Regions from separate parts of the Aminobacter sp. UC22_36 genome, predicted to be linked through region 3. Evidence: riboswitches for the same ligand, from Rfam matches in the RefSeq annotation. Region 3 holds a riboswitch; each other region holds the start of a gene.
What was found. A riboswitch is a leader RNA that binds a small molecule or an ion and turns the genes downstream of it on or off. The one in region 3 is predicted to bind cobalamin.
Positions count from the first base shown of each region.

Region 1: another riboswitch for cobalamin. It lies ahead of ACHMW7_RS27500 (ribonucleoside-diphosphate reductase subunit alpha); the one in region 3 lies ahead of ACHMW7_RS14795 (DUF1636 family protein).
Region 2: another riboswitch for cobalamin. It lies ahead of ACHMW7_RS11960 (ABC transporter ATP-binding protein); the one in region 3 lies ahead of ACHMW7_RS14795 (DUF1636 family protein).

Region 1 covers NZ_CP171996.1:4,904,848-4,908,748, forward strand. Annotated here, with positions in the region: gene ACHMW7_RS27500 (ribonucleoside-diphosphate reductase subunit alpha) at 1-1,854, opposite strand, end outside; cobalamin riboswitch at 1,963-2,175, opposite strand; gene ACHMW7_RS27505 (hypothetical protein) at 2,855-3,082, opposite strand; gene ACHMW7_RS27510 (co-chaperone GroES) at 3,341-3,655, shown strand; gene groL (chaperonin GroEL) at 3,695-3,901, shown strand, end outside.
Region 2 covers NZ_CP171996.1:1,798,336-1,802,236, reverse strand. Annotated here, with positions in the region: gene ACHMW7_RS11970 (LysR substrate-binding domain-containing protein) at 1-855, shown strand, start outside; gene ACHMW7_RS11965 (MFS transporter) at 990-2,156, shown strand; cobalamin riboswitch at 2,189-2,399, shown strand; gene ACHMW7_RS11960 (ABC transporter ATP-binding protein) at 2,507-3,520, shown strand; gene ACHMW7_RS11955 (ABC transporter substrate-binding protein) at 3,468-3,901, shown strand, end outside.
Region 3 covers NZ_CP171996.1:2,373,115-2,377,015, reverse strand. Annotated here, with positions in the region: gene ACHMW7_RS14815 (NADH-quinone oxidoreductase subunit B family protein) at 1-436, opposite strand, end outside; gene ACHMW7_RS14810 (NADH-quinone oxidoreductase subunit A) at 427-792, opposite strand; gene ACHMW7_RS14805 (hypothetical protein) at 1,103-1,303, opposite strand; partial or broken gene ACHMW7_RS14800 (winged helix-turn-helix domain-containing protein) at 1,244-2,369, shown strand; cobalamin riboswitch at 2,365-2,571, shown strand; gene ACHMW7_RS14795 (DUF1636 family protein) at 2,610-3,047, shown strand; gene cobW (cobalamin biosynthesis protein CobW) at 3,044-3,901, shown strand, end outside.

The DNA of each region.
Region 1 (3,901 bases), 2.5 Mb from region 3:
GTCGAGACCTTCGGCTGCGATGTGATTGGCGAGATTGACCGAACCGAGATTGCAGACGGCGACCTCGTCCTTCGAGGTGTTGAGGGTGATTTCGGTGCAGAGGTTCGACGAATGCACGACGCCGATGTGGCCTTGTGGCGAACGGATATTGCAGGGGTCCTTGAAGGTGATCCATGGATGCCCGGTTTCAAACAGCATGGTTAGCATCTTGCGCCACAGGTCGAGCGCCTTGACCGTGCGGAACACCTTGATGCCACCAGCCAGAGCCTTCACCTCGTAGGCTTCGTAGGCCGCCTTGAATGCCGTGCCATAGAGATCGTGCAGGTCGGGCACCTCGTCGGGCGAAAACAGCGTCCATGCGCCATCGGCCTCGACGCGCTCCATGAACAGGTCCGGCACCCAGTTGGCGGTGTTCATGTCGTGGGTGCGGCGACGGTCGTCGCCGGTGTTCTTCCTGAGGTCGAGGAATTCCTCGATGTCGACATGCCAGGTTTCGAGATAGGCGCAGACAGCACCCTTGCGCTTACCGCCCTGGTTGACGGCAATCGCCGTGTCGTTGGCCACCTTGAGGAACGGCACCACACCCTGGCTCTCGCCATTGGTGCCCTTGATGTGGGCGCCGAGGCCGCGCACCGGGGTCCAGTCGTTGCCGAGCCCACCGGAATATTTGGCGAGCAGCGCATTGTCCTTCACCGCCTTGAAGATGCCGTCGAGGTCGTCGGCGACGGTAGTCAGGAAGCAGGAGGACAATTGCGGGCGCAGCGTGCCGGAATTGAACAGCGTCGGCGTCGAGGCCATGAAATCGAAGGACGACAACAGGTCATAGAACTCGATGGCGCGGCTCTCGCGGTCGATCTCGCGCCCAGCCAGGCCCATCGCCACGCGCATGAAGAAGGCCTGCGGCAGTTCGAAACGCTTGCCCCTGGTGTGCAGGAAATAACGGTCATAAAGCGTCTGCAGGCCAAGATACTGGAACTGCAGGTCGCACTCGGGTTTAAGCGCGGCACTCAGCCTGGCAAGGTCGAAACGGCCAAGTTCGGGGTCGATCAATTCGGCCTTGATGCCGGTGGTGATGAAGGCGGGGAAATAGGAGGCGTAGCGCTCGGTCATTTCGGCCTGGGTGGCCTGCTCCGGCCTGCCGGAGACGAAGCTCAGCGCCTCGCGCCGCAACCGGTCCAGCAAAAGCCGGGCGCTGACGAAGGCGTAGTTCGGCTCGGTCTCGACAAGCGTGCGCGCGGCGAGGATCGGCGCCAGCGAAAGCTCGTCCACGGTGATGCCGTCATAGAGATTGCGCCTGGTCTCGGCCAGGATGGCAGCCGCCGAGACGGCCTCGAGCCCGGCGCAGGCCTCATCGACGATACGGGCTAGGCGCGTCTCGTCCAGCGGAGCCAGGCTGCCGTCATCGGCCTTGACCTGGAGCGCCGGTGCGGCGACCTCGACCGACACAACCTTGGCGGCGGCGCGCTCACGCGCACGTTCCTCGCGGTAGAGCACATAAGCGCGGGCGACCTTGTGGTGCTCCGAGCGCATCAGCGCCAGTTCGACCTGGTCCTGGATTTCTTCGATGTGGAAGGTGCGGCCCGCGTCGGCACGCCGGGTCAGGGCTGAGACGACCTGTGCCGTCATGTCTTCGACCACCTCATGGACGCGGCGCGAACCCGCCGCCACGGAGCCCTCTGTGGCGAGAAACGCCTTGGTCAGCGCCACAGTGATCTTGGTCGCATCGAATGGCGTCACCGAGCCGTTGCGCCGGATGACGCGGAAGCCAGGTTCGGACGCGGCCTTAGGACTCTGGCTGAGCCCGGACGGTATCCTGTCGGTCCCGTTGCTGTGAAATGTAGAGGTCGCCGGCATCATCTTCCCCGATGGTTTGGGGGCGAAGGGCCTCGAGCGGACGCTGCCGGATTTCGACCGGCGCAAGCCGGCAGAACGCAAGCGCACCACCGGACACCCCGCCCGTGGACGTTCAGAATCTATCGCGGCAGGTCTCCTGGCTCACAGGTCATTACCGCTGTCTGGCCTTCCCAGCGCCCATTGGCGCCAGTGGCACTACGCGACAGCAACTCACTGCTTACAGTTGCGGGGGCAGCGCCGGCATTGCGAAATCGCTCACCGGCTTCCCTCTTAGCTCCCGAGCTGGAATCAACTCGGAAGACCACGATGTCTACATGTAGTATGACTGACTGGTGTCGTGTCAACAGGTGGAAAAATCATTTCCACCTGTTCGACCACTCAACGCCGGCGGCCGATCAATCCTGACGTAGTCGCGCCACAGCGCCTGATAGAGCGAGCACTCGGCACTCAGGGGTTCATGGCTGCCAACACCAACGATCCTGCCTTCGTCGAGCACGGATCGTGTCGGCCGAACGCGCCGAAAAGAGATGATGGGTGACGATGATGACGAGGCGGTCGCGGCCGAAGGACAGAAGCTCGCGCTCGAGCGACATCGCCGATGCGGCGTTAAGTCCGGAGGAAGCCCCCCAGAAACGAAAAAAGCGGGCGCCAGCCCGCTTCCCTCTGGGTCCTGAGACTTGCACACCGCCGGTACATTCGTGGTCGGCCAGCCGTCAATCAGGGCAAATTCAACAATCCGCGGCAAAACCCGACATCGTATCTCGACGCGCGTTTCACTCCCGGCGGACTGCCGATGGGGCTCATATGGGGAGGGGCGTCGGATAAGACAATAGGATTGCCGACGGTTGCAAGGCCGGCATCGTCGAACTGACGCCGACCGACTGGCCATCCTGCCTAGCGCATCGGCTCGAAAATCGGAAACAACTTTCGGAAAGCACGATGCGTAGATTTAAAGACTAGAGCGTCGTTTGTGGCAGTCCGGCCAGGCAGGTGCCGCTTGCTACTTTGCAGCGCGGGCTACGCGCTTCTTCTTGGGTTCTACGGGTTTCAGAGCCTCGGCGGCGCGGTCAGCCTCGTCCTTGGCCAAGCGCAATTCCCGCAACTTTGCGGTCTTGATGGCCCGGGCTTTTGCTTCCGACTGATATTCGGCCATGGCGCTGTTGCGCTCCGCTGTCTTCTTCTGTGCCTCGATCGAACGAGACTGAGCTTTTTCCAGAAAATTTTCCATGACTACATCCAATATCTGAAATCCTCTTCGTGCGCGGAAAATAAAAATTCCACTGCGCCTTAAATAAGGTTTCTCAGCCCGGAATTCAAATTTCTCGGCTATTTGTCACTGAATCAGGTTTTTAAGCGCCTCTGGCACCTGTTATTTTTGAATACTCTGGCGCCTGCGGAATAATTTTTGGCACTCCTGTCATTCGAGTGCCAAAGGGCGTACATAGAGGATGCGGTCCCCTATGCGCCGACTGCAGAAAGAATCTTCATGAAATTCCGACCACTTCACGACCGCGTCGTCATCCGGCGCGCCGAAGGCGATATCACATCCAAAGGCGGCATCATCATTCCCGACAATGCCAAGGAAAAGCCCCAGCAAGGCGAAGTCATTGCCGTTGGCCCAGGCACGCGCGACGAAAGCGGTAAGCTGATCCCGCTCGACGTCAAGGCTGGCGACACCGTGCTGTTCGGCAAATGGTCGGGTACCGAAGTCAAGATCGACGGCGCCGATCTCCTGATCATGAAAGAGGGCGACGTCATGGGCATCGTCGACACGAGCGAAGCGGCCAAGAAAGCCGCCTGATCCGGCTCTGCCGCCTCAAGAACGAACTGGACCAAAATCATGTCTGCCAAGGAAATCAAATTTTCGACCGATGCCCGCGACCGCATGTTGCGTGGCGTCGAACTGCTCAACAACGCCGTCAAGGTAACGCTCGGCCCGAAAGGCCGCAATGTCATCATCGACCGCGCCTATGGTGCGCCGCGCATCACCAAGGACGGTGTCACGGTCGCCAAGGAGATCGAGCTTTCTGACAAATTCGAGAATATG
Region 2 (3,901 bases), 570 kb from region 3:
GCGATGCCGCTCGACCTCGACCTGCTCAGGACTTTCGTCGCCGTTGCCGACAGCGGCAGCTTTTCTTATGCCGCCTCGCGGGTCGGCCGCAGCCAGTCGGCGGTGAGCATGCAGATGCAGCGGCTGGAACAGACCATCGGCAGGAAGCTTTTGGTCCGCAGTCCGCGCGCGGTGACGCCCAACGCCATCGGCGAGGAGCTGCTGGTCTATGCCAGGCGGCTGCTGAAGCTGTCCGACGAGGCCTGGGCGTCGGTCACCCGACCCGAGGAAGCCGGCAGCGTGCGCCTCGGCGTGCCGGACGATTACGCGGCGTTCCTGTTGCCGTCGGTGCTGTCGCGTTTTGCCGCCGCGCATCCGCTGGTGACGGTCGAATTGATCTGCGAGCAGTCGACGTCGCTGGTGAAGACCTTCGCCGACGGCCGGCTCGATCTCGCCATCGTCACGCGTGGACCCGAGCAATCGATCGAAGTGCTGCAGCGCGAGCGCCTGGTCTGGGTCGCCTCGCCCAACCATGTCGCCTGGGAGATCGATCCATTGCCGGTCGCGCTGTTCGAACCCGGCTGTGTTGCGCGCAAAAGCGTACTTGAGGTGCTGGGCGCTGCCGACCGGTCGTTTCGCTGCACCTATTCCAGCGCCAGCCTGCTCGGCCTGATCGCCGTGGTCCAGGCGGGCCTCGCAGTCGCCGGCCTCGCCCAGCGCAGCGTGCCGCCGGGCCTGCGCATCATCGGCGAAAACGAGGGCCTGCCGCCCCTGCCCGACATGGAAATCGGCATCCTGCGTAATCCGCAGACCGGCAACTCGGCGGTCGAGCGGCTCTACGACTTCCTGCGCCGCGACCTGGCGCAACAGGCGTAACACCTCGAGGCTGCGCCTGCCGTATGCCTGCCATGCATCCAATGCATTGCTGCAATGCACCAACATGCCTTGTCCCGCGCCCGACATGAGGAAAATGTAGATCTAAATCGTTTCAGCTCCCCCCGAGTCCGCTCATGCCCTTGCCGATCCTCGCTCTGGCCGTCGCATCCTTTTGCATCGGCACCACCGAATTTGTGATCATGGGCCTGCTGCCTGAGGTCGCAGCCGACCTCGGCGTCTCGATCCCCGCCGCCGGCCTGCTTGTCACCGGCTACGCGCTCGGCGTGGTCATCGGCGCCCCGATCATCGCCGTCGGCACGGCCAGGCTGCCGCGCAAGCCGGTGCTGATCGGCCTCGCCATGATGTTCGTGCTCGGCAACCTGCTCTGCGCCGTCGCGCCGACCTACTGGACGCTGATGATCGCACGCGTCATCACCGCCTTCGGCCACGGTGCCTTTTTCGGCATCGGCTCGGTGGTGGCGGCAAGCCTGGTGCCGGCCAACAAGCGGGCCAGCGCGATTGCCCTGATGTTCGCCGGCCTGACGCTCGCCAACATCTTGGGCGTGCCGGGCGGCACCGCCCTTGGCGAAGCCTATGGCTGGCGCGCCACCTTCTTCGCCGTCGTCGTCATCGGCCTGCTCTCGGTCGCAGCCATTGCCTTTTTGGTGCCGGCCGGCGTCGCCCCTCCCGGCAAGGGCGGCGTGGCTGGCGAGGTCAAGGTGCTCGGCAAGCTGCAAGTATGGCTCGCCATGATCATCTCGGCACTCGCCTCGGGCAGCCTGTTTGCCGTCTTCACCTACATCAAGCCGATCCTGACCGACGTCACCGGCGTGTCGGTCGATTCGGTCACCTGGATCCTGCTGCTCTTCGGCGGCGGCATGACCATCGGCAACATCATCGGCGGCAAGCTGGCCGACTGGAAACTGATGCCGACGGCCATCGGCGCGCTGATGGTGATGGCAGCGATCCATGTCGCCTTCGCCCAGCTCAGCTATTCGGCGCCGGCGGCGATCCTGCTCGTCTTCCTGTGGGGCGTCATCACCTTCGTCATCGTGCCGCCGATGCAGATGCGCGTCGTCGAGACCGCCTCGGAAGCGCCGAACCTCGCCGCAACCTTGAACCAGGGCGCCTTCAACGCCGGCAACGCCGCCGGCGCCTGGGCTGGTGGCGCCGCTATCTCGATGGGCGTCAGCTATGCCGACTTGCCGCTTGTCGGCGCGGCCATCGCGCTCTCCGCCTTCGTCGTCGCGCTCATTTCCTTCACACTCGACCGGCGTGATGCAATTCAGCAGGCGGCATGACGCTTTAGCGATTGTCAGCAACCCGTCGCTGTTGTAGCCACGACAGCGATGGTTCCTGCTATCCGGTTCGGGCAGCAGGTTAAATGGGAACACGGTGAGACGTCCTCGACGCGAAACCGTGGCTGCCCCCGCAACTGTGAGCGGATAGCAAATCGGAAACATGCCACTGGCCGTTCGGCTGGGAAGGCTCCGAGACGCGATCACCCGCAAGCCAGGAGACCTGCCATCATCCGATTAACTCAACCGGCCGGGGTGTGCCGTGGAGATGATGATGGTTGCGACTGCCCTATTTGGTACCGGCGCGCTCACCGGATCGTTTCGCCTGCTCCGCCCAATCGCGGAGACATGGCATGCTCGATCGCGTCCACGCCGCTAGTCGCCTCGTAGGCACGACTCCGGCACTGCTCGAACTCGACGGCGTCAGCTGGGGGCCGCGCGCCTCCCGGCCGATCCTCGAGCCGGTAAGCCTTGCGGTTGCACCTGGCGAGATGCTCGCCATCGTCGGCCCCAACGGCGCCGGCAAGTCGAGCCTGCTGCGCTGCCTCTACCGCTATCACCGGCCCACCGCAGGCACGGTTCGCCTCGACGGCACCGACATCTGGAAGATGAAGCCGCGCGACTGCGCCCGCCGCATCGCCACGGTACTGCAGGAAAGCGCCTCCGACTTCGGCCTGACGGTTGCCGAGATCGTCGAGCTTGGCCTGACCCCGCATGTCACGAGCTTCGGCACCAGCGACGACGACTACATCAAGGTCGAGTCCGCACTCGGCCTGCTCGGCTTGACCGCTTTTGCCGCGCGCGACTTCGGCTCGCTTTCGGGCGGCGAAAAGCAGCGCGTGATGATCGCCCGTGCGCTGGTGCAGCGGCCGGATCTTCTGATCCTCGACGAGCCGACCAATCATCTCGACATCCGCCACCAGCTCGAAGTGCTGGAACTGCTCGGCAATCTCGGCTGCACCGTCATCGTTTCCCTACACGACCTGGCGCTGGCCTCGGCGCACGCCCATCGCGTGCTGGTGATGGACGCCGGCCGCGCGATCGCCTGCGGCAAGCCGGCCGACATCCTGACGCCCGAGCGCATCCGCCAGAGCTTTTCCGTGGGCGCCATCCTCGACGACCATCCGGTCACCGGCCGCCCGCGTTTTCCTTCCACCTCGAACGCTGACAACAACCCAAGGAGCCTCCATGCGCCTGCCGATCATTGCCGCCGCCCTGCTTGCCACTTGCGCCTCAGCGGCGGCCAGCGGCTTCCCCGTCACCGTCAAGAGCTGCAACCGCGACGTCACCTTCGAGGCCGCGCCCAAGCGGGCGGTGTCCCACGACGTCAACCTGACCGAGATGATGCTGGTGCTCGGCCTCGCTGACCATATGGTCGGCTATTCCGGCATCTCCGGCTGGAAGACGCTGGACGAAAACCTGCGCAAGGGCGTCGGCGAATTGCCCGAGCTCGCGCCGAAATATGTCACCAAGGAAGTGCTGCTCGGCGTCGACACCGACCTGTTCTTCGCCGGCTGGAACTACGGCATGAAGGTCGGCGGCGACGTCACCCCCGACACGCTCGCCCCGTTCAACATCGCGGTCTATGAGCTGACCGAGAGCTGCATCCACATCATGAAGAAGGACAAGTCCTCGCTTCAGGACATGTATGCCGACCTCACCAATCTCGGCGCGATCTTCGGCGTGCGCGAGAAGGCGGAAGCGCTGGTGGCAGGTTACGAGAAGGAGCTTGCCGACTTCCAGGCGTC
Region 3 (3,901 bases):
AGTGATAGTAGCCGCCGCCATTGGCGCAGGATCCCATCGAGATGACGTAGCGCGGTTCCGGCATCTGGTCGTAGACCTTGCGCAGCGCCGGCGCCATCTTGTTGGTCAGCGTACCGGCGACGATCATCACGTCCGACTGGCGCGGTGAGGCGCGCGGCGCGATACCGAAGCGTTCGGCGTCATAGCGCGGCATCGAGATGTGCATCATCTCGACAGCACAGCAGGCCAGACCGAAGGTCATCCACATCAGCGAACCGGTGCGCGCCCAGGTGATCAGCGCTTCCGACGAGGTGACGAGGAAACCCTTGTCGGACAACTCGCTGTTCAGGTCGCCGAAAAAGGCGTCGTCAGAACCGATGAGCTTGCCGGTGTTCGGATCGATGATGCCTTTCGGCTTCGGTGCGATCAGGGTGCCGGAGGCGTCGTTCAATCCCATTCCAGCGCTCCCTTTTTCCACTCATAGACAAAGCCGATGGTCAGCACGGCCAGGAAGATCATCATCGACCAGAAGCCGAGCATGCCGATCTCGCCAAAGGACACCGCCCAGGGAAACAGGAACGCCACTTCGAGATCGAAGATGATGAACAGGATGGAGACCAGATAGAAGCGGATGTCGAACTTCATGCGGGCGTCGTCAAACGAGTTGAAGCCGCACTCGTAGGCAGAAAGCTTTTCCGGATCCGGATTGCGGTAGGCGACAAGGAAAGGCGCCACGATAAGCGCAATGCCGACGATAAGCGCCACACCGATGAAGATGACGATGGGCAGATACGAACTCAGGAGAGCGTTCATGCTGCGAATTCCGTTGGTGGCCTATCCACCCAGATTTACAGCACGGGGTCCGTTTCCGGAAGCGCGACAGATTCTCGCCGAGCCGGACGAAACGGTCGTGCTGCAATGCGGCGACGGTTAGCGCAGCCGGTCGGTCGAAGCAAGTCCAACCTTGGCCAAAACGTGGCAAAGCCCACTGCTGGACCAAAATCCTGCGCGTGTGGCTCGCGTTTGATTTCCTTCGAATTTTACTCAGGTTTATACTCCTGACAAGCCCGGAACCGCAGTTCTGCTAGCATTTGCAGCAAAGACCGATTCTCGTGCCCTTGCGTCACTCCTCAAGAGACTGCGATAGCTTGCCGCAATGAAGGAAAAACTCTCGCTCGCCACCGCCCGCCGCATCGCGCTCGCGGCCCAGGGATTTGCTGACCCGCGCCCGACGGGCGCGGTCACCCGCAGGCATCTCCAGCGTGTGCTCGACCGCATCGGCCTGTTCCAGATCGACTCGGTCAGCGCCGTCGTGCGCGCCCACTACATGCCGCTCTTTTCGCGAACTCGGCCCCTACCCCATGGCACTGCTCGACGACGCCATGCAGTCGAAAAAACGGCTGCTGTTCGAGTACTGGGCGCACGAGGCCTCGCTGCTGCCGCTCGAAACCTTCCCTTTGATGCGCTGGCGCATGGCGCGCGCCGCCGACCATGACGAAATGTATGGCGCGCTCGCCAAATTTGGCCGCGACAACAAAGCCTATGTCGACGACATCTTTCGCCAGGTCGTCGACCGCGGCCCGATCGCCGCGTCCGACATCGAAGGCGCCAAGGGCTCGGGCGGCTGGTGGGGCTGGAGCCGCGAAAAGCATGCCTTCGAATGGCTGTTCTGGGCCGGGCGCATCACCACCCATTCGCGCCGGGGCTTCGAACGTCTCTACGATCTGCCCGAGCGCGTTCTGCCCTCGGCTATTTACGAACTGCCCGTCCCGACCCCGGCCGACGCCCATCGCGAACTGCTGCGCATCTCGGCCCGCGCCCACGGCGTCGCCACAGCCGGCTGCCTGCGCGATTATTTCCGGCTTTCACCCGCCGACATGAAAGGCCGGCTCGAAGAGCTGGTCGAGACGGGCGAACTGATTCCCGTGCGCGTCGAGGGTTGGGACAAGCAGGCCTATCTGCACGCCGACGCCCGCATCCCGCGCAAGGTCCAGGCCCGCGCCCTGCTGGCACCCTTCGATCCGCTGGTGTTCGAGCGCACGCGCGCCGAGCAATTGTTCGGCTTCCGCTATCGCATCGAGATCTACACTCCGGCAGACAAGCGCCAGTATGGCTACTACGTGCTGCCTTTTCTGCTTGGCGAACGCATCGTTGCCCGCGTCGACCTCAAGGCCGACCGGCCCGCAGGTATATTGCGTGTCCATGCCGCCTATTCCGAACCCTGCGCCCCAGCGGAAACGGCGGCCGAGCTTATTGAAGAGCTGAAGCAGATGCGCGACTGGCTCGGCCTTGAGCGCATCGAAGTCACTCCGGCCGGCGACCTCGGCCCGGCACTGAGCGACATTGTTGGTCGCTCCCTCACGTTGACTCCACCCCTCGCGAAAGCCTAAATCGCCGGCAGACGGTCCTTCGCCCGCAAAGGCGGAGGCTAAGAGGGAATGCGGTGCGCGCCGATGGCGTCAAATCCGCGGCTGTCCCCGCAACTGTAAGCGACGAGCTTAGGCCCAAGACCACTGGGATTTCCTCCCGGGAAGGCGGCACGAAAGCGACGACTCGCGAGCCAGGAGACCTGCCGTCTGCGACATTGATCCGATCGCCTGGCGGGTGTCCCAGGCAAGGAGCCTGGCATTTTGGAACTCGACGATACACTCCCGGTCGAAACTCTGGACGCATCCGGCAGCGCCGAAAACGCGCGTGCGGCGGAGGTGACGATTCTCGTCTGCTCGTCCTGCCGCGACGAACTTGGTTCCGACACCCATCCGCGCGCCGGCGCCAAGCTCGCCGAATCTGCGCGCCAGGCAGCGGCCGGCGAAGACATCACCGTGCGCAGCGTCGAATGTCTCGGCAACTGCAAGCGCCGGCTGAGTGCCGCCATCCTGCGTGACGGCTCGTGGAGCTACGTCTTCGGCGACCTCGACATCGCCTCCGGCGACGATCTCGTCACTGGCGCCAAACTCTTCGCCACCTCGACCGACGGCCTGATCCCCTGGCGCGGCCGTCCCGACAGCCTCAAGCGCGGCCTCATCGCGCGCATCCCTCCCCTGAACCTCCTGAAGGAAGACACATGACCGCCTCCGTCGATCGCGTTCCCTGCACCGTCGTCACCGGCTTTCTCGGCGCCGGCAAGACCACGCTGCTCCGCCACATCATCGAGAATTCCAAGGGCAAGCGCCTTGCCATCATCGTCAATGAATTCGGCGACGTCGGCATCGACGGCGAAATCCTCAAGGGCTGCGGCATCGACACCTGCCCGGAAGAAAACATCGTCGAACTCGCCAATGGCTGCATCTGCTGCACGGTCGCCGACGATTTTGTCCCAGCACTCGACCAGATCCTGTCGCGCACGCCGCGCGTCGACCACATCCTGATCGAGACCTCCGGCCTGGCGCTGCCCAAGCCGCTGGTCCAGGCCTTCCAGTGGCCGAGCGTCAAGAGCCGCGTCACTGTCGACGGCGTCATCGCTGTCGTTGACGGCCCTGCGCTTGCCGCAGGCAAGGTTGCCTCCGACATGGAAGCGCTCGCCGCCCAGCGCAGCGCAGATGATTCGCTCGACCACGACGACCCGGTCGAGGAAGTGTTCGAGGACCAGGTCGCCTGCGCTGACCTGATCATCCTGTCCAAGAGCGACCTGCTCGACGAGGCCGGCCATGCCCGCGCCAGCGCGATCGTTCGCGAGCACCTGGCACGCGCCGTCAAGATTGTGCCGTCGGCGCATGGCAAGGTCGACCCGTCGGTGCTGCTCGGCCTCGGCCTTGCCGTCGAGGACGACATCGAAAACCGCAAGACCCATCACGACGGCGCCTTCGACCACGAGCACGACGACTTCGACACCTTCGTCATCGAGATTCCGTCGATCGCCAACCCGGACGAACTGGCCAAGCGTGTCGCCACTGCCGCCGAAGAAGAGAACGTGTTGCGCGTG